DNA from 4 places in the Micromonospora lacuserhaii genome. Region 4 is predicted to be linked to each of the others. Evidence: riboswitches for the same ligand, from Rfam matches in the RefSeq annotation. Region 4 holds a riboswitch; each other region holds the start of a gene.
The links. Region 4 has a riboswitch for cyclic di-AMP ahead of V6U81_RS17685 (transglycosylase family protein). Riboswitches for the same ligand answer to the same signal wherever they lie in the genome.
Positions count from the first base shown of each region.

Region 1: another riboswitch for cyclic di-AMP. It lies ahead of V6U81_RS07120 (coiled-coil domain-containing protein); the one in region 4 lies ahead of V6U81_RS17685 (transglycosylase family protein).
Region 2: another riboswitch for cyclic di-AMP. It lies ahead of V6U81_RS13395 (coiled-coil domain-containing protein); the one in region 4 lies ahead of V6U81_RS17685 (transglycosylase family protein).
Region 3: another riboswitch for cyclic di-AMP. It lies ahead of V6U81_RS26655 (C40 family peptidase); the one in region 4 lies ahead of V6U81_RS17685 (transglycosylase family protein).

Region 1 is NZ_JBAKHO010000007.1:75,292-80,292, reverse strand. Features, by position in the region: gene V6U81_RS07130 (HelD family protein) at 1-1,774, shown strand, start outside; gene V6U81_RS07125 (cation diffusion facilitator family transporter) at 1,890-2,804, shown strand; cyclic di-AMP (ydaO/yuaA leader) riboswitch at 2,959-3,089, shown strand; gene V6U81_RS07120 (coiled-coil domain-containing protein) at 3,094-4,167, shown strand; gene V6U81_RS07115 (SRPBCC family protein) at 4,740-5,001, opposite strand, start outside.
Region 2 is NZ_JBAKHO010000015.1:106,619-111,619, reverse strand. Features, by position in the region: gene V6U81_RS13400 (carbonic anhydrase) at 1-176, shown strand, start outside; gene V6U81_RS13395 (coiled-coil domain-containing protein) at 243-1,265, opposite strand; cyclic di-AMP (ydaO/yuaA leader) riboswitch at 1,270-1,400, opposite strand; gene V6U81_RS13390 (YibE/F family protein) at 1,567-2,916, opposite strand; gene V6U81_RS13385 (hypothetical protein) at 3,233-3,766, shown strand; gene V6U81_RS13380 (DUF305 domain-containing protein) at 3,836-4,474, shown strand; gene V6U81_RS13375 (metal-sensitive transcriptional regulator) at 4,513-4,812, opposite strand; gene V6U81_RS13370 (heavy-metal-associated domain-containing protein) at 4,910-5,001, shown strand, end outside.
Region 3 is NZ_JBAKHO010000070.1:6,547-11,547, reverse strand. Features, by position in the region: tRNA gene V6U81_RS26675 (tRNA-Gly) at 1-56, opposite strand, end outside; gene V6U81_RS26670 (zinc metalloprotease) at 290-1,276, shown strand; gene V6U81_RS26665 (pyridoxamine 5'-phosphate oxidase family protein) at 1,346-1,903, opposite strand; gene dcd (dCTP deaminase) at 1,983-2,561, shown strand; gene V6U81_RS26655 (C40 family peptidase) at 2,605-3,645, opposite strand; cyclic di-AMP (ydaO/yuaA leader) riboswitch at 3,658-3,794, opposite strand; gene V6U81_RS26650 (C40 family peptidase) at 3,962-4,957, opposite strand.
Region 4 is NZ_JBAKHO010000027.1:17,551-22,551, forward strand. Features, by position in the region: gene V6U81_RS17665 (DUF2975 domain-containing protein) at 90-524, shown strand; gene V6U81_RS17670 (helix-turn-helix domain-containing protein) at 524-730, shown strand; gene V6U81_RS17675 (hypothetical protein) at 748-912, shown strand; gene nhaA (Na+/H+ antiporter NhaA) at 978-2,306, opposite strand; gene V6U81_RS17685 (transglycosylase family protein) at 2,518-3,201, opposite strand; cyclic di-AMP (ydaO/yuaA leader) riboswitch at 3,200-3,373, opposite strand; gene V6U81_RS17690 (hypothetical protein) at 3,515-4,261, opposite strand; gene V6U81_RS17695 (hypothetical protein) at 4,641-4,769, shown strand; gene V6U81_RS17700 (peptidoglycan-binding domain-containing protein) at 4,771-5,001, shown strand, end outside.

The DNA.
Region 1 (5,001 bases), on a different contig from region 4:
CTACCAGGCCACCCCGGCGGAGCCGCTGGGCGTGGTGCGGCGGCGCACCATCAGCTCGGCCAACGAAAAGGTCACCCGGATCGAGGACGACCTGCTCGACCCGGAGTCGGCGCCGCCGGACCTGGCGGTGGTCGGTGACGGGGCGCTGCTGGCCACCCTCTCGAGGGCGACCGGGCGCGGGATGCGGGACATCGTCGCCACCATCCAGCGCGAGCAGGACGAGGCGATCCGCTCCCCCGGTTCCGGGGTCACGATCGTCTCCGGCGGCCCGGGCACCGGCAAGACGGCGGTAGCCCTGCACCGGGCGGCGTACCTGCTCTACTCCGACCGCAGCCGGTACGCCGGCGGCGGCATCCTGGTGGTCGGCCCCTCCTCGGTCTTCGTCGAGTACATCGCCTCGGTGCTCCCGTCGCTGGGCGAGGAGACCGCCACCCTGCACTCGCTCGGCTCACTCTTCCCCGGCATGTCGGCGACCCGGACCGACCCGCCGGAGGTGGCGGCGGTGAAGGGTTCGCTGCGGATTCGCCGGGTGCTGGAACGGGCGGTGCGGGACGCCGTACCGGGTGGCCCGGACGAGCTGCGCCTGCTCTACCGGGGCACGCTGCTGCGGCTGGAGCGCCGTGAGCTGGACGGGATCCGGGACCGGGTGCTCTCCCGGGGGGCGCGGCGCAACGAGGTGCGTCGGGCCGGCTTCGACGCGGTACTCGGCGCGCTGTACGCCCAGGCCCGGCGGCTGATCGTCGCCCGCCTGCCGGAGCAGCCGGCCTTCGAGGACGAGATCATCGACCGGCCGGAGTTCCGGGAGTTCCTCAAGGCGTGGTGGCCCCGGCTGCACCCCCGGCACGTGCTGGGCTGGCTGGCCCGCCCGGAGCGGCTGCGCGGGTACGCCGGGGGCGTCCTGTCCCGGGCGGAGATCACCCTGCTCGGCGAGGCGTACCGGACGTTGGACAGCGAGGGGCTCACGGTGGCCGACATCGCCCTGCTGGACGAGCTGGACGCGATGCTGGGCAAGCCGGTGCGGCCGACGAAGCAGAAGCGCGACCCGTTCCAGCTGGCGGGCGGGGTACGGGAGCTGAGCACCTTCGGCGACCGGCAGCGTGCCGCCCGGGCGGCGGCCCGGGAACGTCCGGAGGACTACCGCGACTACGCGCACGTGGTGGTGGACGAGTCGCAGGACGTCTCGCCGATGCAGTGGCGGATGGTCGGCCGGCGGGGCCGGCTGGCGTCCTGGACGGTGGTCGGCGACCCGGCGCAGACCGCGTGGTCGGGCGACCCGGCGGAGCTGGACCGGTCCCGCGACCAGGCACTCGGCCGCCGCCGGCGGCACCGGTTCGTGCTCACCACCAACTACCGCAACTCCGCGGAGATCTTCGCGGTGGCGGCGGCGGAGATCCGGCGGCTGCACCCCGACCTGGCGCTGCCGACGGCGGTCCGCTCCACCGGGGTCGACCCGGTCGCGCTGACCGTCCCGGCGGCGGAGCTGCCAGCCGCGACGGTGGAGGCGGTGGAGACGCTGCTCGCCGAGGTCGAGGGGACGGTCGGGGTGATCACCCCGGTGCCGCGCCGGGACGAGGTGGCCGGCTGGCTGGCCGGTGGTACGGGCGGCGGCCGGCTCCAGGTGGTGACGAGCCTCCAGGCCAAGGGCATGGAGTACGACGGCGTGGTGCTGGTCTGCCCCAGCGAGATCCGCGCGGAGCCCTCGGGCGTGCGCACCCTCTACGTGGCCCTCTCCCGCGCCACCCAACGCCTGACCACCCTCGACCCCACCCCCTGACCCACCCCCACCCCACCCCAAGACCCATGCCCGGTCTGGGGTCAGGGTGGGTTGGATATATAGCGATGTGAGCATAGGTTGGGTCGGGTGCGCGGCGGGGACGGAAGGTGTGGGCGTGGGCGGAGGGCATGACCACAGCGGGGCGGTCACCAACGCCGCGCAGCGGCACCGGGGGCGACTCTGGGCGGCCTTCGGGCTGCTCGCCGCGCTCATGGTGGTCGAGGCGGTCACCGCCTTCGGCACCGGTTCGCTGGCCCTGCTCTCCGACGCCGGGCACATGTTCACCGACGTGCTCGGCATCGGGATGGCCCTCGCCGCCATCACCGCCACCCGGCTCGCCGACCGCGACCCGCAGCGCACCTTCGGGCTCTACCGGCTGGAGGTGCTCGCCGCGCTGGCCAACGCCGTGCTGCTCAGCGGGGTCGCGGTCTACGTCCTGATCGAGGCGGTACGCCGGTTCGGCAACCCGCCCGAGGTGGTCACCGGCCCGATGCTCGCGGTGGCGCTGCTCGGCCTGCTCGCCAACCTCGCCGCGTTCGCCCTGCTCCGCCCGGGCGCCAAGGAGAGCCTCAACCTGCGCGGGGCGTACCTGGAGGTGGTCGGGGACCTGCTCGGCTCGCTCGGCGTGATCGGCGCGGCGCTGCTCATCGCCGGCACCGGCTGGTGGTGGGCCGACCCGGCGGTGGCCGTGGCGATCGGCGTGTTCATCCTCCCCCGCACCTGGCGGCTCGGCCGGGCGGCGGTGCGCATCCTGGTCCAGGCCGCGCCGGAGCACCTCCAGGTGACCGCGGTGCACGATCGGCTGACCGCCGTCCCCGGCGTGGCCGAGGTACACGACCTGCACGTCTGGACGCTCACCTCCGGCATGGACGTGGCCTCCGCCCACCTGACCACCATCCCGGGCGCCGAGGTCGGGACGGTGCTCGCCGCCGCCCGCAGCGCCCTGCACGAGGACTTCCACATCGAGCACGCCACCCTGCAGATCGAGCCGGGCGCGTCGCCCGGCAGTTGCGGGCCGTCGCACTGGTAGTTAGCGGCTCCTTAAGATTTCCACCCGTTTTATTCTCTTGTCCCCGCTTCAACAGGTTTCCCTCGCGTACCGTGAGTCACGAAATGGGCGGATGTCACACCCGTACCGGTAGGCTCGGTCCCGGCCTCCGCCCGGCGGCGCCCATCGGCGCCGGCGGTGGCCGTCGCCTAATCGCCCTCGAGGCGAGCCGGGGAACCATGTTCGTGGGGTGCAGCCGCGTCAGCGGTAGGGATCTTCCGTCCCGAACCCGTCAGCTAACCCGGTCGGCGGCTGACGGAAGGACATGTGCATGCACGTACGACGCACCACCGCGCGGCTGCTGGCCGCGGTCGCCGCGACGCTCGCCCTGGGCGTGTCGTCCGCGCCGGTCGCCACGCCGGCCATGGCCGCACCCGGCACCGCCCAGCTCGCCGCCCCCGGCGACGACGACGAGGGCGGCAGCCCCGAGCTGCGGGCCCAGCTCGACGCGGCCAGCAAGGGCTGGCTCGACGCCCGGGCCGCGCTGGACCGCTCCACCAAGCGGCAGCAGGCGCTCACCGCCCAGCTCAAGACCGTCGAGGCGGAGCTGGGCGTGCGCAACGGCAAGGTCAGCGAGATCGCCGGCGTGGCGTACCGGACGGGCCGCCTCGGGCCGGTCACGGCGCTGCTCAGCAGCTCCTCCCCGGAGGGCTTCCTGGACCGGGCCGCGGCGCTGGAGACGGTCGCCGCCAACGAGGACCGGGAACTGCGCAACCTCATCCGGACCCGGGACGAGGCCACCCGGACGCGCGCCGCGATCGACCGCGAGGTCATCGAGGAGCGCCGACAGGTCACCGTGATGGCCAAGCGCAAGCAGCAGGCCGAGCGGGCGCTCGAGGTCGCCGCCGCCCAGAAGCCCGACCCGCCCGCCGCCGCCGACAGTGGCGGGTCCACCTCGGGTACGTCCACCGCGAACGCCAAGCCGGCGACCCGCAACCCCGACGGCTCCTGGCCGCCGGAGTCGTGCAGCATCGACGACCCGACGCCCGCCGACGGCTGCATCACCCCGCGGATGCTCAACGCGCTCCAGCAGGCCCAGGCCGCCGGCTTCAAGAGGTACGTCTCCTGCTACCGGCCCAGTGGCTCCGGCGAGCACCCCAAGGGGCGGGCCTGTGACTTCGCCGCCCAGGTCAGCGGCTTCGGCGGGGACGCCACCGGCGGGGACAGGACGTACGGCAACAACCTGGCCGCGTACTTCATCCGCAACGCCGACCGGCTCGGTGTGCTCTACGTGATCTGGTACCGGCAGATCTGGCTGCCCAGCAGCGGCTGGAAGTCGTACAGCGGGGCGGGCGGGGACCCGTCCAGCGACCACACCAACCACGTGCACCTGTCGGTGTACTGACCCGGGTACGCCGGTGGCCCGCCCCGGGCCACCGGCGTACGTCCCCGGCCGTACGCCGGATGTCGTCGCCCGGCCCACGACGGGCCGCTCCCGGCCGACGAGCATCGGGGACATGGTCAGACTCTCCCCCGACGCCCGCAAGACCCTGCTCACCCTGCACCTGGTGACCTCGCTGGGCTGGCTCGGCGCCGACCTGGTGCTGCTGACCCTCGGCGTCGCCGGGCTGCGTGGGGCCGACCCGGAGGTGGTCTACCCGGCGGCCGCGCTGCTCGTCACCTGGCTCTTCGCGCCGCTGAGCGTGCTGGTCTGGCTGGTCGGCGTGGCCAGCGCGCTGCTCACCCCGTGGGGGCTGCTCCGGCACCGATGGGTGCTGGTCAAGCTCGCGGTGACCACGGTGATGCTGGGCCTGGTGCTGTTCCAGCTCACGCCGCGCATCCAGGCCGCCGCCGCTCCGGACGCCACCGCGCACCTGCGGGCCGACGTGGTGATCGCCCCGAGCGTCTCCACCGTCCTACTGGTCGCGCTGACCGTGATCTCCACCTGGAAGCCGTGGGGACGCACCCGCCGCGGCGTCACGGCCCGCCGTCGGCCTCCCGGCCCAGGACCGCGCCGAGCCGGCTGGCCAGTCCCAGGTGGGCGGCCCGGGCCTGGCGGAAGGCGTACCCGAACAGCGGCGCGGGCGCCGCCAGGGTGATCTCCACGTCGATCCGCAGCACGCCGGCCTCGTCCCGGAGCCGGGTGTGGTTGCGCACGGTCGTGCCGGGCTGTTGGCGGGCCACCGTGACGATCTCGTCGTCGGTGACCACCAGGACGTCGGCCTGGTAGGTGACCGGG
Region 2 (5,001 bases), on a different contig from region 4:
ACCTGCTCGCCAGCTCCGCGGCGCTGGCCGCCGAGGTGGCCGCCGGGCGGTGCGCGGTGGTCGGCATGTCGTACCGGCTGTCCGCGGGCGAGGTGCGCACGGTGGCCGCGGTGCCGGCCGCCACGGCACCCGCCCAGACCGGCCGCGGCGGCCGCGCGGCCGCCGTCGCCCACTGACCGACCCGGAGTACGCGACGAGGGCCGCCCCGCACCCGGCGGGACGGCCCTCGGTGACACCTGCGCCTACAGCAGCGACATGTGCACGTGGTCGGTGTGGTTCGACGGCCCGCTGTACGACCTCCACCCGGTCGCCGGGAACCAGATCTGCCGGTTCCAGATGACGTAGTAGATCCCGAGCCGGTCCGCGTTGCGGATCAGGAACGCGGCGAGGTTGTTGCCGTACATCCGGGTGTCGTTGTTGTGCCAGGGGGCGAACCCGCTGTTCTGCAACGACCAGTCACAGGCCCGGCCCTTGGGGTGCTCCCACGGCCCGCCCGGCCGGTAGCAGCCGGCGAACCGCTTGAAGCCCGCCCGGCGGACCTCGTTGTAGGCGTGCAGGGTGCGCGGCGTGATCATGCCCGACGTGGTCGGGTCGTTCGCCGTGCGCGACTCGGGCAGCCAGCCGCCGTCCGACGTCCGGCCCGGCCCGATCCGGGCCACCGGCGACTTTGCGTCGACCAGGCCGCCGGTGAAGCCCTCGCCACCGACCAGCGCCAGTGCCTTCTCCGCCTCCTGGCTCTCCCGGGCCATGGCGTTGGCGAGCCTCTGCTGCACGCGCACCTCACCGTCGAGCGCCAGCTTGGCCTGCTGGGCACGATTCCTGGCGGCGGTGACCCTGCTGAGCTTCTCGGCGTTGACCATGTTCAGCTCGTCCAGCGCGGACGCGCGCTTGACGAACGAGTCCGGAGCGTCACTCTCCAGCAGCATCGCGACCGCGCCGATCCGGCCGGTCCGGTAGGACTGCGCGGCGATCTGGCTCACCTGCGGCCGCAGCGCCGTCAGCTCGTCCTCGGCCCGGCGCACCTCGAGCGCGAGCTGGAGTTGGCGCTTCTTCGACTTCTCCAGCTGCGACTTCGCCTTGGCGTACTCGCGGTTGCGCAGCTCGATCACGTCGGTCAGCAACTTCGGCTCGTCGTCCTCCTCGTGCCCCGACGGGGTCGGGGTCGAGGGCGCGGCCAGCGCGGGGGCGGCCGGCCCGGCGAGGATGGCCAGGGCGGCGAGCACGGCCACCACCGGTGTCAACCAGCGGCGCAGGGGTGCCGTCACAGTGTTCCCTTCCGTCGACCGCCGACCGGGTTAGCTGACGGGTTCGGGACGGAAGTGGCCCCTACCGCTGTCGCGGATGCACCCCAGGTACCTGGTTCCCCGGCTCGCCTTGCGGCGATTGGGCGGTGGTCCCGCAGGCGCCGGTGCGCGCCTTCGGCGGTGACCGGCAGCGAGGTTACCCGAGAGGAGTGCTGGGGATCTACGTCCAGAACCCGACTAAAAGCGTTATTTCGCAATGGCGTTCCGTGACCAGTGACGCGGTTATCAGCCGGGGGGTCGTCGTCGGTCACGCAGCGGAGTCTCACCATGCGGTGTCCGTGCTCCTTTCCGGGTCGGGCCACCGAGCCGGGGCCGGGGTGGACGGGCCGGCGTGCCGTGGCGCGCTCAGCGCCTCGAGCGCGGAGTCACGGTCGGCCGGGGGACGAGGGGTGGGCGCCGGGCCACTCGCCGGCGCGGTGTCCCCGGCGGGCCCGCGGCCGGCGGTGGTGACCAGCGCGGCCAGGCCGGTGGTCAGCGGTACGGCGGCCACCAGGCCGAGCGTCGCCACCGCGCTGCGGACGATCTCCTGAGCCAGGAACTCGCTGGTGAGGATCTCGCTCACCGACCGGCTGTCCACGGTCAGCAGGAGCAGCAGCGGCAGCGAGGCGCCGGCGTACGCCAGCACGATGGTGTTGACCGTGGAGGCGATGTGCGCCCGACCGACGCGGGTGGCCGCCCGGTAGAGCTGCAACCGGGACAACCCCGGGTTGGCGTGGGCCAGCTCGGTCACGGTGGCCGCCTGGGTGACGGTGACGTCGTCCAGCACGCCCAGTGAACCGATGATGATGCCGGCGAGGAGCAGGCCGTGCAGGTCCACGTCGCGCTGGTACATCGACAGCGTGGTGGCCTCCTCGCTGCCGAACCCGGTCAGGTGGGTGGCGGCGGTGGCCAGGCTGCCGAGCACGCCGGTCAGCACCAGGCTGCCCAGCGTGCCGAGCACCGCGACCGAGGTCTGCGCGGTGATCCCGTGGGTCAGGTACAGCACCACGAACATGATCAGTGCGGAGCCGGTGATCGCGATCAGCAGTGGTGAACCGCCCGCCGAGATGCCGGGGACGACGAAGGCCAGCAGGATCGCGAAGCTGGCGGCCAGGCCGGCCAGCGCCGCCAGCCCGCGCAGCCGGCCGAACGCCACGATCGCCGCCGCGAAGAGCGCCACCAGCCAGAGCAGTGGCTTGCCCCGCTGGTGCTCGGCGATGTTGTAGCTGCTGGCCGTCGGGTCCGCCGGATCGGTGAGCTTGACCAGCACGATCTCGTCGCCGACCGCCACCGTGGGGGCCCCCGGCCCGGCCGGCATCGGGGTCTGGACCCGTTTCCCGGCGTCCGGGCCCTGCTCGACGCTGACGGTCACCGTGCCGCACGGCCCGGTGGCCATCCCCGGCGTCCCCTCGGGGACCTCCGGGGTCGGTGGGCACGGCTCGCTCACCACCCGGGTCACCGTGCCGTGGGAGCGCGGCACGTCACCGCCCCGGTCCTGCTCCCGGACGTCCCGTGGCCAGAGCGCCAGCGCGGCGACGACCGTGATGACGAAGAGCGGTACCACCGTCGCGACGAGGATCCGTCGCACCCGGGGTGGGGTGGACGGAGCGGGACGGGTGTGGTCGGCGCCCATGGCGAGTCTCCTGACGGTCCGGGGCGGGGTACGTGTCAGTCAGCCGGTCGGTTCACCGGCGGGACCCGCGCGCCGGGACACGTACCGGAGTGTCTCCCGGCGTGCCGGCGTCGTCACGTACCGCGAGCGGCGGCGCGCCCAGCCGCTTGATGCCGCCCACGGGCGCCCGCCCCGGCGCGGTGCGCGGGGCGACGGTGGCGGTGGGCGGCGGGTCATCGTCGCCGAATGGTAGCCAGGACCGTCGCGGGTGGCTCGACTCGGACCGGTCCCGTCCGGGTCGGCCGCTGCCGGACGAGGGTTCGGCTAGCGTGGTGGGGTGCGGACGGCGAAGCTGGCGGAGACCGGGTGGTGGGCCCGGCTGCTGCTGCTCGCCTGCACCCTGCTCGGCCTGGCCGCCATGCACACCATCGGCCACGGCGCGCACGCCGAGGGCGCCCACCCGATGGCCCACGGCACGCACGCCGATGGGGCCTACCCGTTCGTTTACGGCGCGCACGCCGATCAGGCATACCCGCTGGCCCACGGCGCGCACGCCGATGAGGCCCACCTGGTCGGCCGCGGCGCGCACGCCGAGGGCGCGGCTGCGGTCGGCGGCTGCGCCGGTGACCACTGCGCCGGGGCGGTGGCGTCGCCGGCCGGTGACGCCGGCGGTCACCCGCACCTGTGGACCGTCTGCCTGGCGGTGATCGGCGCTCTCGCGGTCACGCTGCTGCTGGCGGCGCTGCTGCTCGGCTGGACCCGGCCCGCCGTCGGGGACCGCGGCCCGTCCCGGCCCTCGCCGGGGCCGCGCGCCCCGCCGGGCCGCCCGCTCGGGCTCCGGCTCGCCACGGTGTCGGTGCTGCGCACGTAGGAGGGCCCGACGCGGCTGTACCGCGTCCGCCGTCCGTTGCGTAGCTGTCCACACCGAAAGGACCTGATCGTGTTCACCCGTACCAACGCGCGCCGTGCCGCTCTGGCCGGCGTCACCCTGACCGCCGCTCTCGCCCTGGCCGCCTGCGGCGGCGACGACCACCAGGCCGGTTCCGGCCACGACATGCCGGGGACGGGCGCCACCGGCGCCCCGTCGGCGAGCGCGTCCGCCGGCTTCGGCGACGCCGACGCGATGTTCGCCCAGATGATGATCCCGCACCACCAGCAGGCGGTGCAGATGTCGGAGCTGGCCGGGACCCGGGCGCAGGACCCCGAGGTCAAGCAGCTCGCGGCGCAGATCAAGGCCGCCCAGGCGCCGGAGATCGCCACGATGACCGGCTGGCTCACGGCCTGGGGGCGTCCGGTCCCGTCGGCGAGCCCGGCGGGCGGGCACCTGCCGGGCATGGACCACGGCATGCCCGGGATGATGTCGGACGCCGACATGGCGAAGCTGGCGGCCGCCTCCGGTCAGGAGTTCGACCGTCAGTTCCTGACCATGATGATCGCTCACCACCAGGGGGCGATCACCATGGCGAAGGAGGAGATCGCGAACGGCGTCAACGCCGACGCGAAGTCCATGGCCCAGCAGATCGTCGCCGCCCAGCAGGGCGAGATCGAGACGATGAACAAGATCCTCGCCCGGCTCTGAGCGCCCGGTCGGGGGCACCGCCGGGTGCCCCCGACCGGTCAGCCGCGCTTCATCAGGCGGCCGACGGCGGCCATCATCTCGCCGGCCATCTCGTCGGCGCGGCCCTCCGCGGCGCCCTCGCGCATGCAGTGCCGGGCATGTCCGTCGAGCAGGCCCAGGCCGACCTTGTCCAGGGCGGCCTGGATGGCCGAGATCTGGGTGAGCACGTCGATGCAGTAGCGGTCGTCCTCGACCATCTTCTCGATGCCGCGGACCTGCCCCTCGACGCGGCGCAGCCGCGCGAGCAGCTGGTCCTTGCTGGCGGTGTAGCCCCGGGTCGGGGTGCTCGGTGTGGTCATGGCGACAAGGATAGCTTACCCCTAGGGGGTATGCTACTGTCACTGGCGAGCTACCCCTGGGGGGTATAGCATCGGCTTCAGGGAGAGGAGAACTGCCATGGTCACCACCACGTACCAGGTGCAGGGCATGACCTGCGGGCACTGCGTCAACTCGGTGAGCACCGAGGTGGGCGCGATCGAGGGCGTCAA
Region 3 (5,001 bases), on a different contig from region 4:
TCGAACCCGCACTGTCAGCTTGGGAAGCTGATGTTCTGCCATTGAACTACACCCGCAGGCGGCACCACTGTACCTGAGGTCACCGAGCCCGCGCACCCAGGTACCCCGGCGCGCCGAACCTGACCCACCGTCGTCGATGGAACCCCAGGAGTAGTCACCCCAGTGCAAAAGTTTCACACTGGCAACATATGACCGTTCTCAAATCCGTCGATGGGTTGTAACGTCACCCCCACGTTCCCAGCCACGGTGCGACACACCCCCTGTCGTGCCGCGAGAAAGAGGTGGGCCCATGGGACTCCGTCCCAACCTGCTGACCCGGCGTGCCGCCGGTGTCGCGTCGACGACCCTCGCGCTGCTGCTCAGCACCGCTGCCGTAGGCGTCGTTCCCGCTGCTTCCGCCTTCTCCGCCGCTCCCGGCGGGGCCTCCTGCGCCGAGCCGGCCGACGTCCACTCGGACGCCCGGATCAAGAAGGGCGGGATCGCCAAGCACGAGCCCAACGAGCTGACCGCCAAGCAGGTCAGTGAGCGCGAGGTCGACCTCGCCACCGCGCTTCGTGAGCGGGCGAACTTCCGCGCCGGCGCCGGCGCGACCACCCTCGCCACCGTGACCGTCCCGGTCGTGGTGCACGTGATCCAGCGGGACGGCACCCGCGCCGGCGGCAACATCCCGGACTCGATGATCACGTCCCAGATCAGCGTGCTCAACCAGGCCTACAGCGGCGCCACCGGCGGCGCCGCCACCGCCTTCAGCTTCCAGCTCCAGAGCATCAACCGGGTGACGAACCCGGCGTGGTACCCGATCGTCCAGGGCTCCAGCGCCGAGCGGGCGATGAAGACCCAGCTGCGCCAGGGTGGCAAGAACACCCTGAACATGTACCTGGGTGAGCTCAGCGACAACCTGCTCGGCTGGGCCACGTTCCCGAAGCGCAAGCTCGACAGCATGGACGGTGTGGTCGTGCTGAGCGAGTCGCTGCCCGGCGGCACCGCCACCAACTACAACCAGGGCGACACCGGCACCCACGAGATCGGCCACTGGCTGAACCTCTACCACACCTTCCAGGGTGGGTGCTCCGGCTCGGGTGACAGCGTCGACGACACCCCGGCCGAGGGTTCCGCGGCGTTCCAGTGCCCGACCGGTCGGGACACCTGCGCCGCAGCCGGCCTGGACCCGATCACCAACTTCATGGACTACACCTACGACTCGTGCATGTACCAGTTCACCCCTGGTCAGGCGAGCCGCATGCTGACCGCGTGGAACGCCTACCGCGCGGCCTGACAAAGCCCAGCACCACAACGCCGGTGCCGGCTCCGTCTCACGACGGGGCCGGCACCGCCGTTTGCGGGGTCAGGCGGCCGTGCGGCGGGTGTCGAAGCCGTGCCGGCCGCGTCGGGTCGGCCGTTGATCGGGTACGCCGGCGTCGGCGACCGGATGCGCGGCGCGCGGGTCGAGCCAGACCTGGACGGCCGGACGGCCACCCTCGGGGCTCCAGGCGCCGCCGTGGCCGCGCCGCGTCAGCATCGCCACGTCGATGCTGAACTCGAAGAGCCGCCAGTCGACCTGGGGTGCGGCCCGACCGATCTCGGCCACCCGGGCCATCCGCACGGGGTCGACGACCGGCCGGGCTCGCCCGGCGACGTACGCCTCGTCGTCGGTCTCCTCCGGCGGGAACGAGTGGAGCGCGTAACGACCATCGCGCTCGAGGTCGCGGCGCTTGGGCGAGTCGACCACGAAGCAGTAGAGCCCGTCGTCGGTGATCAGCGGGCAGACCGGGTGCACCCGGGGCCCACCGTCGGCGCGGACGGTGGCCAGGTAGCCGAAGCCCGGCCCGTACTGCTGGAGGAGAAGGCGGATCCCATCGGCGAGGCGGGGCTCGTCGGCGGCGAAGTCGGACCAGGAAGCCATGCGGACAGTCTATCGAACAAGTGTACGAATGCGCAGTCCGACGCGCAGATCGCCCGGACCGTTTCGATATGGTGTGCCGATGCTGCTCTCCGACCGGGACCTGGTCACCGAGATCAAGGCGGGAACGCTCGGGTTGGAGCCGTTCGAGCCCACGCTGGTGCAACCGTCCAGCATCGACGTGCGCCTCGACCGGCTCTTCCGGGTCTTCAACAACCACCTCTACACCCACATCGACCCGGCGGTGCAGCAGGACGACCTGACCTCCATGGTCGAGGTGCCGGAGGGCGAGCCGTTCGTCCTGCACCCGGGGGAGTTCGTGCTCGCCTCCACGCTGGAGGTCATCTCCCTCGGCGACCAGCTCGCGGGCCGGCTGGAGGGCAAGTCCAGCCTGGGCCGGCTCGGCCTGCTCACCCACTCGACGGCCGGCTTCATCGACCCCGGCTTCTCCGGGCACGTGACGCTGGAGCTGTCGAACGTGGCGAACCTGCCGATCACCCTCTGGCCGGGCATGAAGATCGGCCAGCTCTGCATCTTCCGGCTCTCGTCGCCGGCCGAGCACCCGTACGGTTCGGCGGTCTACGGCTCGCGCTACCAGGGGCAGCGCGGCCCGACCGCGAGCCGGTCCTGGCAGCACTGGCGTACCTGGCCCACCCGCTGACGGCGAAGGGGCCCCCGCGCGGCGGGAGCCCCCTGCCGATTGATCAGCCCGGTCGGCCGTAGCTGTTGATCGGGCCGTCGTCGACGCGTTTCATCTTGATGGGCTCGCCGGACTGGGAGGCGTGCACCACCCAGCCCCCGCCGACGTACATCCCGACGTGGTGCAGGTCGGCGTAGTAGAAGACGAGGTCGCCGGCACGCAGCGCGGACCGGTCGATCCGCGCGGTGACCGCCCGCTGCTGCCGGGCGTTGTGCGGCAGCGACACACCTGCCTTCGCCCACGCGGCCATGGTCAGGCCCGAACAGTCGTAGTGGTCCGGGCCGGCGGTCCCCCAGACGTAGATCTTGCCGATCTGGGCGCAGGCGAACTTGACCGCGATCCCGCCCGGGCCGCCCGGGTAGCCGGCCGGGCAGGGGGCGGGGCGTAGCGGGCCGCCGCCACCGCTGCCGTACACCTTGAGCCGGAGCTTCTGGAGCCGGGCGATCTCGGTGTCGATCTGCTTCTTCTTGGCGGCGAGCTGCGCCTCGGCCCGGGCCAGCTGGACGACCATCTCGTCCAGTGGCTTCTTCTTCGCGGCGAGCTGGTCGCGCAGCTCGACGACCGTGCGCACCTCCTGCTGCTGGCGGCGGGCGAACCGGTCGAGCAGTTCCAGGCCGGCCATCACGTCGCTCGGCGACCGGCTGCCCAGCACCGCGTTGACCGTGGAGACGTTCTCACCCTTGTACGCCTCGACGGCGAGCCCACTGACCTGGTCCATCGCCAGGTCCACCTTGAGTTGCAGGGGTTCGATCCGCCGGGCCAGCGCGTCGGCCTGCCGGCGCTTGAGGGCCAGGTCCTGGCGGGTGGCGTTGTGCTGCTCGATGATCGGTTCGAGGCGGTTCCAGTCCTCGTCGATCTGCCGCTCGATCTCGGCGACCGACGGGTCGGCGTGCGCCGCGGTGGCGCCGCCGGTCAGGACGACCGCGACCCCGGCCAGGGCGGCGAGGACGGTGGTGAAGCGGGACCAGCGTGATCGCGGCGCAGCCGTCCACCGGGCGACCTGGGTCGACCGACGCGACGGTGGCCGCGGGGCATGGTGTGCCACCGGGTTCCGTGCTCCTTCTTCCGCGACCGCCTGCCGGGTTAGCTGACGGGTTCGGGCGGGAAGGGAGCGCCCTACCGCAGTGGCTGCGGATTCACCCCGGCGTACCTGGGTCCCCGGCTCGCCCGGAGGCGACTCGGCGGTACCGGCCGTTACCGCCCGGGTTGGACGGACCTGTGGCGGCCGACGAATGACCAGAGTAGAGACGGCCGTTATCGATCCGCAACCCGCCGGGCCGTGACACTCCGTGTCGGCGGTACGCAGATGGCGAAAAGGGCCCCGGCGGTGCCGGGGCCCTTTTCGTGCGTCATGCGGAGGGTCAGGTGACCCGGCGGAAACCCGCCACAGGCATGTAGTCGATCTTCGTGACCTGGACCGGCTTACCGGTCCGCGGCGCGTGCACCATGATCCCGCCACCCAGGTACAGGCCCATGTGGTGCAGGTCGCTGAAGAAGAAGACCAGGTCACCGGGGCGCGCCTCGGAGCGGGAGACGTACCGGCCCTCGTTCCACTGTGCACCGGTGAAGTGCGTCAGGTAGATCCCCGCGGCCTTGTAGGCGTACTGGGTCAGACCGGAGCAGTCGAACGAGTCGGGGCCGTCGGCGCCCCAGACGTACGGCTCGCCGACCTGTGCGCAGGCCACCCTGATCGCGGTCTGCGCGGCGGTGCTCACCACCCCGTTGATGGTCGGGCAACCGGAGACCTTCACGGTGGTCTTCGGCATCGACGCCTGGAGCCGCTTGATCTCGGCGTTGATCTTCGTCTTCTTGGCCGCCAGGTCCTTCTCCTGCTTGGCCTCGGCGGCGATCAGCGCGTCGAGCTTCTTCTTCTCGCCGTCGTACTTGCGGCGCACCGCGAGGACGCCCTCGACCTCCTTGCGCTGCTGTGCGGCGAGCCGGTCCAGCATGGTCAGCTGCTCCGCGAGCGTGCCGGGCTGGGTGTTGACCAGCAGCGCACTGATCTCCTGCGAGGGACCGGTCATGTAGTACCGCGAGGCCAGCTCGCCGACCTGGTTCATCGCCAGCTCGCTCTGCAGCGCCAGCGGCTCGATCTTCTTCTGCAGCTCGGCCGACTTCTTGCGGTTGACCTTGAGCTGGGCCCGAACCTTGTTGTACTGCTCGATCGTCGGTTCGAGCTGCTCCCACTGCTTGTCGATCGCCGCCTCGATCTCCTCCGGCGAGGGCGCGGCGTGCGCCGGCACGGCGAGCATCCCGGCGCCGACGGCGACCGCGGCGACCAGGGTGAGCAGGCGGTGGACGACCCGGCGCAGGCCCGCCGGACGGGTGGGCTGACGATGGGGGGGCATGGTTGCCACCGGTCACCGACTCCTTTGCAACCGACCGCCGGGCGCCTCGCTAG
Region 4 (5,001 bases):
CCGGATCGATTGACTTTCGATAGGTTGCGAGCGAGACTCGATGTATGTTGACCGAGCATCGAGCGGTAGGCCCGCTCAGAGTTTTCCTCGTGCTGCTGTTCGGGATCCTGGTCATGTTCCAGACCTTCTCGCTACCCGGGCAGTTCAGGTACATGGCCGAGGAGTCCCCGGACCTCGCGTACCTGAGGTGGCCGTTGACCGCCGTGTCGGTGTTCTGGGTGCTCTGCGTGCAGGTGGTGATCGTCTCCACCTGGAAGCTGCTCACGCTGGTCAAGAAGGACCGCATCTTCACCCAGGCTTCGCTGGGCTGGGTGGACGCGATCGTGTGGGCCATCGCGGCCGCGTGGGTGGTGCTCCTGGGCGTGTTCCTCTACATCGGCTTCCGCGCCGACGACCCCGGGCTGCCGCTCCTGCTGTTCCTGATGTTGATCGGTGTCGCCGTGCTGGGGCTGTTGATGGTGGTGATGCGGGCGCTGCTGCGGCAGGCCACCACCCTGCGCACCGACATGGAAGCGGTGATCTGATGCCCATCGTCGTACGCATCGACGTCGAGCTGGCCAAACGCAAGATGAGTGTGGGCGAGTTCGCCGAGCGGGTCGGGCTCACACCGGCGAACGTGGCGGTCCTGAAGAACGGTCGTGCGAAAGCTGTTCGGTTCAGCACCCTGGAAGCCATGTGCCGGGTGCTCGGCTGCCAGCCCGGCGACCTGCTCGAGTGGGTCGAGGAATGAACCATGGAAGGTCACCGATGAAGTACCTCCTCGCCGTTCTCGCCATCCTCGCCGTCGCGGTCGGCGTCGCCGGCGTCGTGTACGGGGAGGCCGACGACTCGCCGGGCCTGCAGCTGCTGGGCGGCCTGCTCGTGATCGGGGCGGTGGCGCTCGGCGTGCGGATCATTCGGCGCGGCAGCTAGCGGCACAGCCGCCGTCGCCCGGCCGCCGACGATTGCGGTAGGCCGCTGGCCGGCCGCCGTTCCGATCAGTGACCGTCGGGCCGGTCCGGGTGCGGCTGGTAGACGTCCGGTACGCCGTCCTGGTCACGGTCGATCGTCTCGACCTCGTGCACCCGCCGGTAGACCCGGCTGCGCGCGCGCAGGATCACGGTGGCGAGGAGCGCGGAGAGCAGCGAACCGGCGAGCACCGCCACCTTCACGTGGTCGTCGCGCTCGCTGCCCAGGCCGAAGGCCAGCTCACCGATGAGCAGGGAGACGGTGAAGCCGATCCCGCCGAGCAGCGCGAGCCCGAGCACGTCCAGCCAGTTCAGGCCCTCGTCGAGGTCGGCCCGGGTGAAGCGGGACACCAACCAGGTGGCGACCATGATGCCGACCGGCTTGCCGACGATCAGGCCGACCATGATGCCGACCGCCACCCGGTCGGAGAGCGCGGTCGCCAGGCCGGCCAGTCCCCCGATGGCCACCCCGGCGGAGAGAAACGCGAAGATCGGCACCGCGACGCCGGCGGAGATCGGCCGGAACCGGTGCTCGAAGTGCTCGGCGAGCCCCGGCCCGGCGTCCGGGCCGCCGGCCGCCTCGCTGCGGATCACCGGGACGGTGAAGGCGAGCAGGACGCCCGCGACGGTGGCGTGCACACCCGACTCGTGCACCAGCACCCAGGTGACCGCCGCCAGCGGCAGCAGCAACCACCAGGACCGCACCCGGCGCTGCACCAGCAGGGCGAACACGGCCAGCGGGACGAGCGCGGCCAGCAGCGGCGCGACCGACAGGTCCGAGGTGTAGAAGATGGCGATGATGACGATCGCCAGCAGGTCGTCGACGACGGCCAGGGTGAGCAGGAAGGTGCGCAGCGCCGAGGGCAGGAACCGGCCGACCACGGCGAGCACGGCGAGGGCGAAGGCGATGTCGGTCGCGGTCGGGATGGCCCACCCCTTCGCGGCGCCACCACCGGCGCCCGCCGCGATCAGGGTGAACAGCAGCGCGGGTACGGTCACCCCCCCGACCGCGGCCGCCACCGGCACCGCCGCCCGGCGGGGATCACGGAGATCACCGGCGACGAACTCGCGCTTGAGCTCCAACCCGGCGACGAAGAAGAAGATCGCCAGCAGGCCGTCCGCGGCCCAGGTGGCGAGGGTCAGGTCGAGGTGCAGGCCCGCCGGACCGACCCGGAGGTCCCGCACCGACTGGTATCCGTCGGACCAGGGGGAGTTCGACCAGACCAGGGCGAGCAGCGCACCGGCGAGCAACAGCGCCCCACCGACGGTCTCCTTGCGGAGAATGGCGGAGATGCGGCTGGTCTCGCCCCAGGATCGGCGGGCGAACAGGTTGGCACGGCGCCGGTCGGCGTCGGTCACGGAAACTCCTCGTCGGCAGGGGTCGCGTCATCCATCGCCGACCAGACTTCCCGGCACACCAGGGTCAACCTTATCCGCCGCCGGGCGGGTGGTCGCCCCGTAGCCGGCAGGCCGCCCCTCCAGCATCGCCGCACACGACGACGCCCGGCCGGGTGGATCCGGCCGGGCGTCGTCGTTCGCGCGGTGGTGCGCCCTCGGGGAGGGACGAGCGTCAGAGGCTGAGCCGCTGACCCGGGAAGATCAGGCCCGGGTCGGCGCCGACGACGCGCTTGTTGCGCTCGTACAGCGCCTGCCAGCCACCGGCGAGGTCCTTCGCGTCGGCGATCTCCGACAGGGTGTCACCCGCGCGCACCACGTACTTGTCCCCGCTCGACGCCGGGGCGCTACGCCGCTCGCTGCGGCTCGTGCGCCGCTGGTCGGACGAGCGCTCCGACTTCGTGGTCGCCCGCTCGGTGCGCCGCTCGGACTTCTCCGACCGCTCGGACTTGCGCGACGACGACTTCTCCGAGGTGGAGTAGCTCTTCGTCGAGCCGCCCTTCTTGCCACACACCGGCCAGGCGCCGATGCCCTGACCGTCGAGCACCTTCTCCGCGATCGCGATCTGCTCGCTGCGGCTGGCCAGGTCGGCGCGGGAGGCGTACTTCTTGCCGCCGTAGCCGGACCAGGTGCCCGCCGAGAACTGCAGGCCACCGTAGTAGCCGTTGCCGGTGTTGATGTGCCAGTTGCCGCCGGACTCGCACTGGGCGATCGCGTCCCAGTTGACGCTGGCGGCGCTCGCCGGGGCGGCCGGCGCCAGGACGGCGGCGACCCCGGTCACGGCACCGACGGCGAGCGTACCGACGGCGACGCGGCGCGAGCTGACCCGTCGGTGACGGGCGGTGTGTTCAGTTGACATCTGTGCTCCTCCACGCCGGCGAGGTGAGCTGTCGGGTTCGGGCCGAGGAGCCCGGCCGCCACAGGCGGCTTCACCCCGAGGTGACGTGCACCGAGGAACGTGTGGGTCCCCCGCTCCATGCCCAGCTGACAAGGTCCCACCGTCGGCGGCATGGATTAGGCGTTACCGACCGTGGTGTCCACGAAGGCGGACCGGATCGACGTTAGGAGGCGTTTCGGCGATTTGCCCACTTCTTGTGAAGTTCTTCACCCGGTCGGGCGGGGGCCGGCTCTCTCCACTTGCGCAACTGCCACAACGTCGGACAATGCCCTGCTCAGTGCGGTGAGCGCTGGCCCTGCCCGGCGGCCGCAGTCCGCCCCGAGCAGGTGAGCTCCCCCGGCTGGAGCTGCACCGGGCTCGGGCTCCAGACCTCCACCTTGTCACCGACCACTCTGGCCAACAGGCAGCTACCCCGCCGGTCCGCGCGCAGCGCCAGCCCCACGCTGCCGCCGTACGACGCGACGTCCCGGCGGACCCGGGAGTCGAGGCGGGGTCGGTCGAGGTACGCGCCGACGGACGCCTCGGTCGCCGCGGGACCCGTCGGCAGTTCCCGGCGCAGCCGCTCGGTGAGGTCCGGCGGGAGCGTGGCAGCCGGCCGAGGGGTCACCGGTGCGGTCGTCGGGCAGTCCACCTCGGTCACCGGCTGGACCTCATCGGTCCGGTACACCAGCCGGTGGCAGAGGGTCACGTCGGCGTGTCCGCTGTCCGAGCCCGACCAGTCGGTCGTGGTGGCCTCGCCGTGGGTACGCACCACGAGCGACACTCCCCCGGCCCGGTCGACGCCCTCCAACGACATCAGCTCCAACCCGGTGCGGCCGTGCACGATTCGGCCGAACTCGTCGGCCTCCCACGGTCGCACCCGCTCGATCACGGTGATCACCTCGTCCAGCCGCCCGCGCGCCTCCCGCCGGGCCAGCGTCTCCGCGTCCTCCCCCTCGGCCCAGCCGCAGCCGGCTAGCAGCGCCGCCGCGAGCATCGTTCCCGCGGCCACGGCCGCCCCTCGCCCCGTCATCCCCCGCATGGCCGCATTCTGCCGCCAGGCCGCCACCGGCACCGTCCGGCGCGGATCTCGGAGTGACCGTTTCCGGACAGCAGGACGGCGGCGCCGCGCCCGAAGGTCAACGAGCTGGACCGTACACCCGGCCCCGGTCCACCGGATCAACCGTCGCCGGTGGACCACCTCGGTGGGCCGCCGCCTCGATCGGCGGCCAGGCCCGCCGGTCGGGCAGCGTTGCCGCCGATAGGCGACTCACCCCTGGGCAGCCGACGCGCCCGGTCGCACCGTGAGGGAGACGCCGGACCGCCGACCGTTCCCGGACATCTGGACCAACGCCGGTGCGGACGTCGCCGTCCCCAGCCACCCGCTCGCCGGCGCCGGTTGAGCAACCCCCGGAGGAACCGTGGACAGACAGAGCACAGAGGACATGGACTACCTGGTCGCCACGCTCGTCGAGGACGACGACCCGGAGACCCTCGCCGGCGAGGAGGTCGACCTCGACCTGGCCGCCGCGCTCGAAGAGGAGGAGTGAGATGGGCGTCCACCTGGCGCCCGCGCTGCGGGTGCTGCGCGAGGAGATCGACACCCGCTGGCCGCACCGGGACCACACTTCAGACGGCTGGCTGGGAGACGCCGGTCATCAGGCGCGCCGCAGCGATCATAATCCGGACAATGACGACCAGTCGGTCAACGCGGTCGATGTGGACATCGACGGCATCGACCCACTGCTGGTCGTCCGGCAGTGCGTGGCGCACCCGGCCACC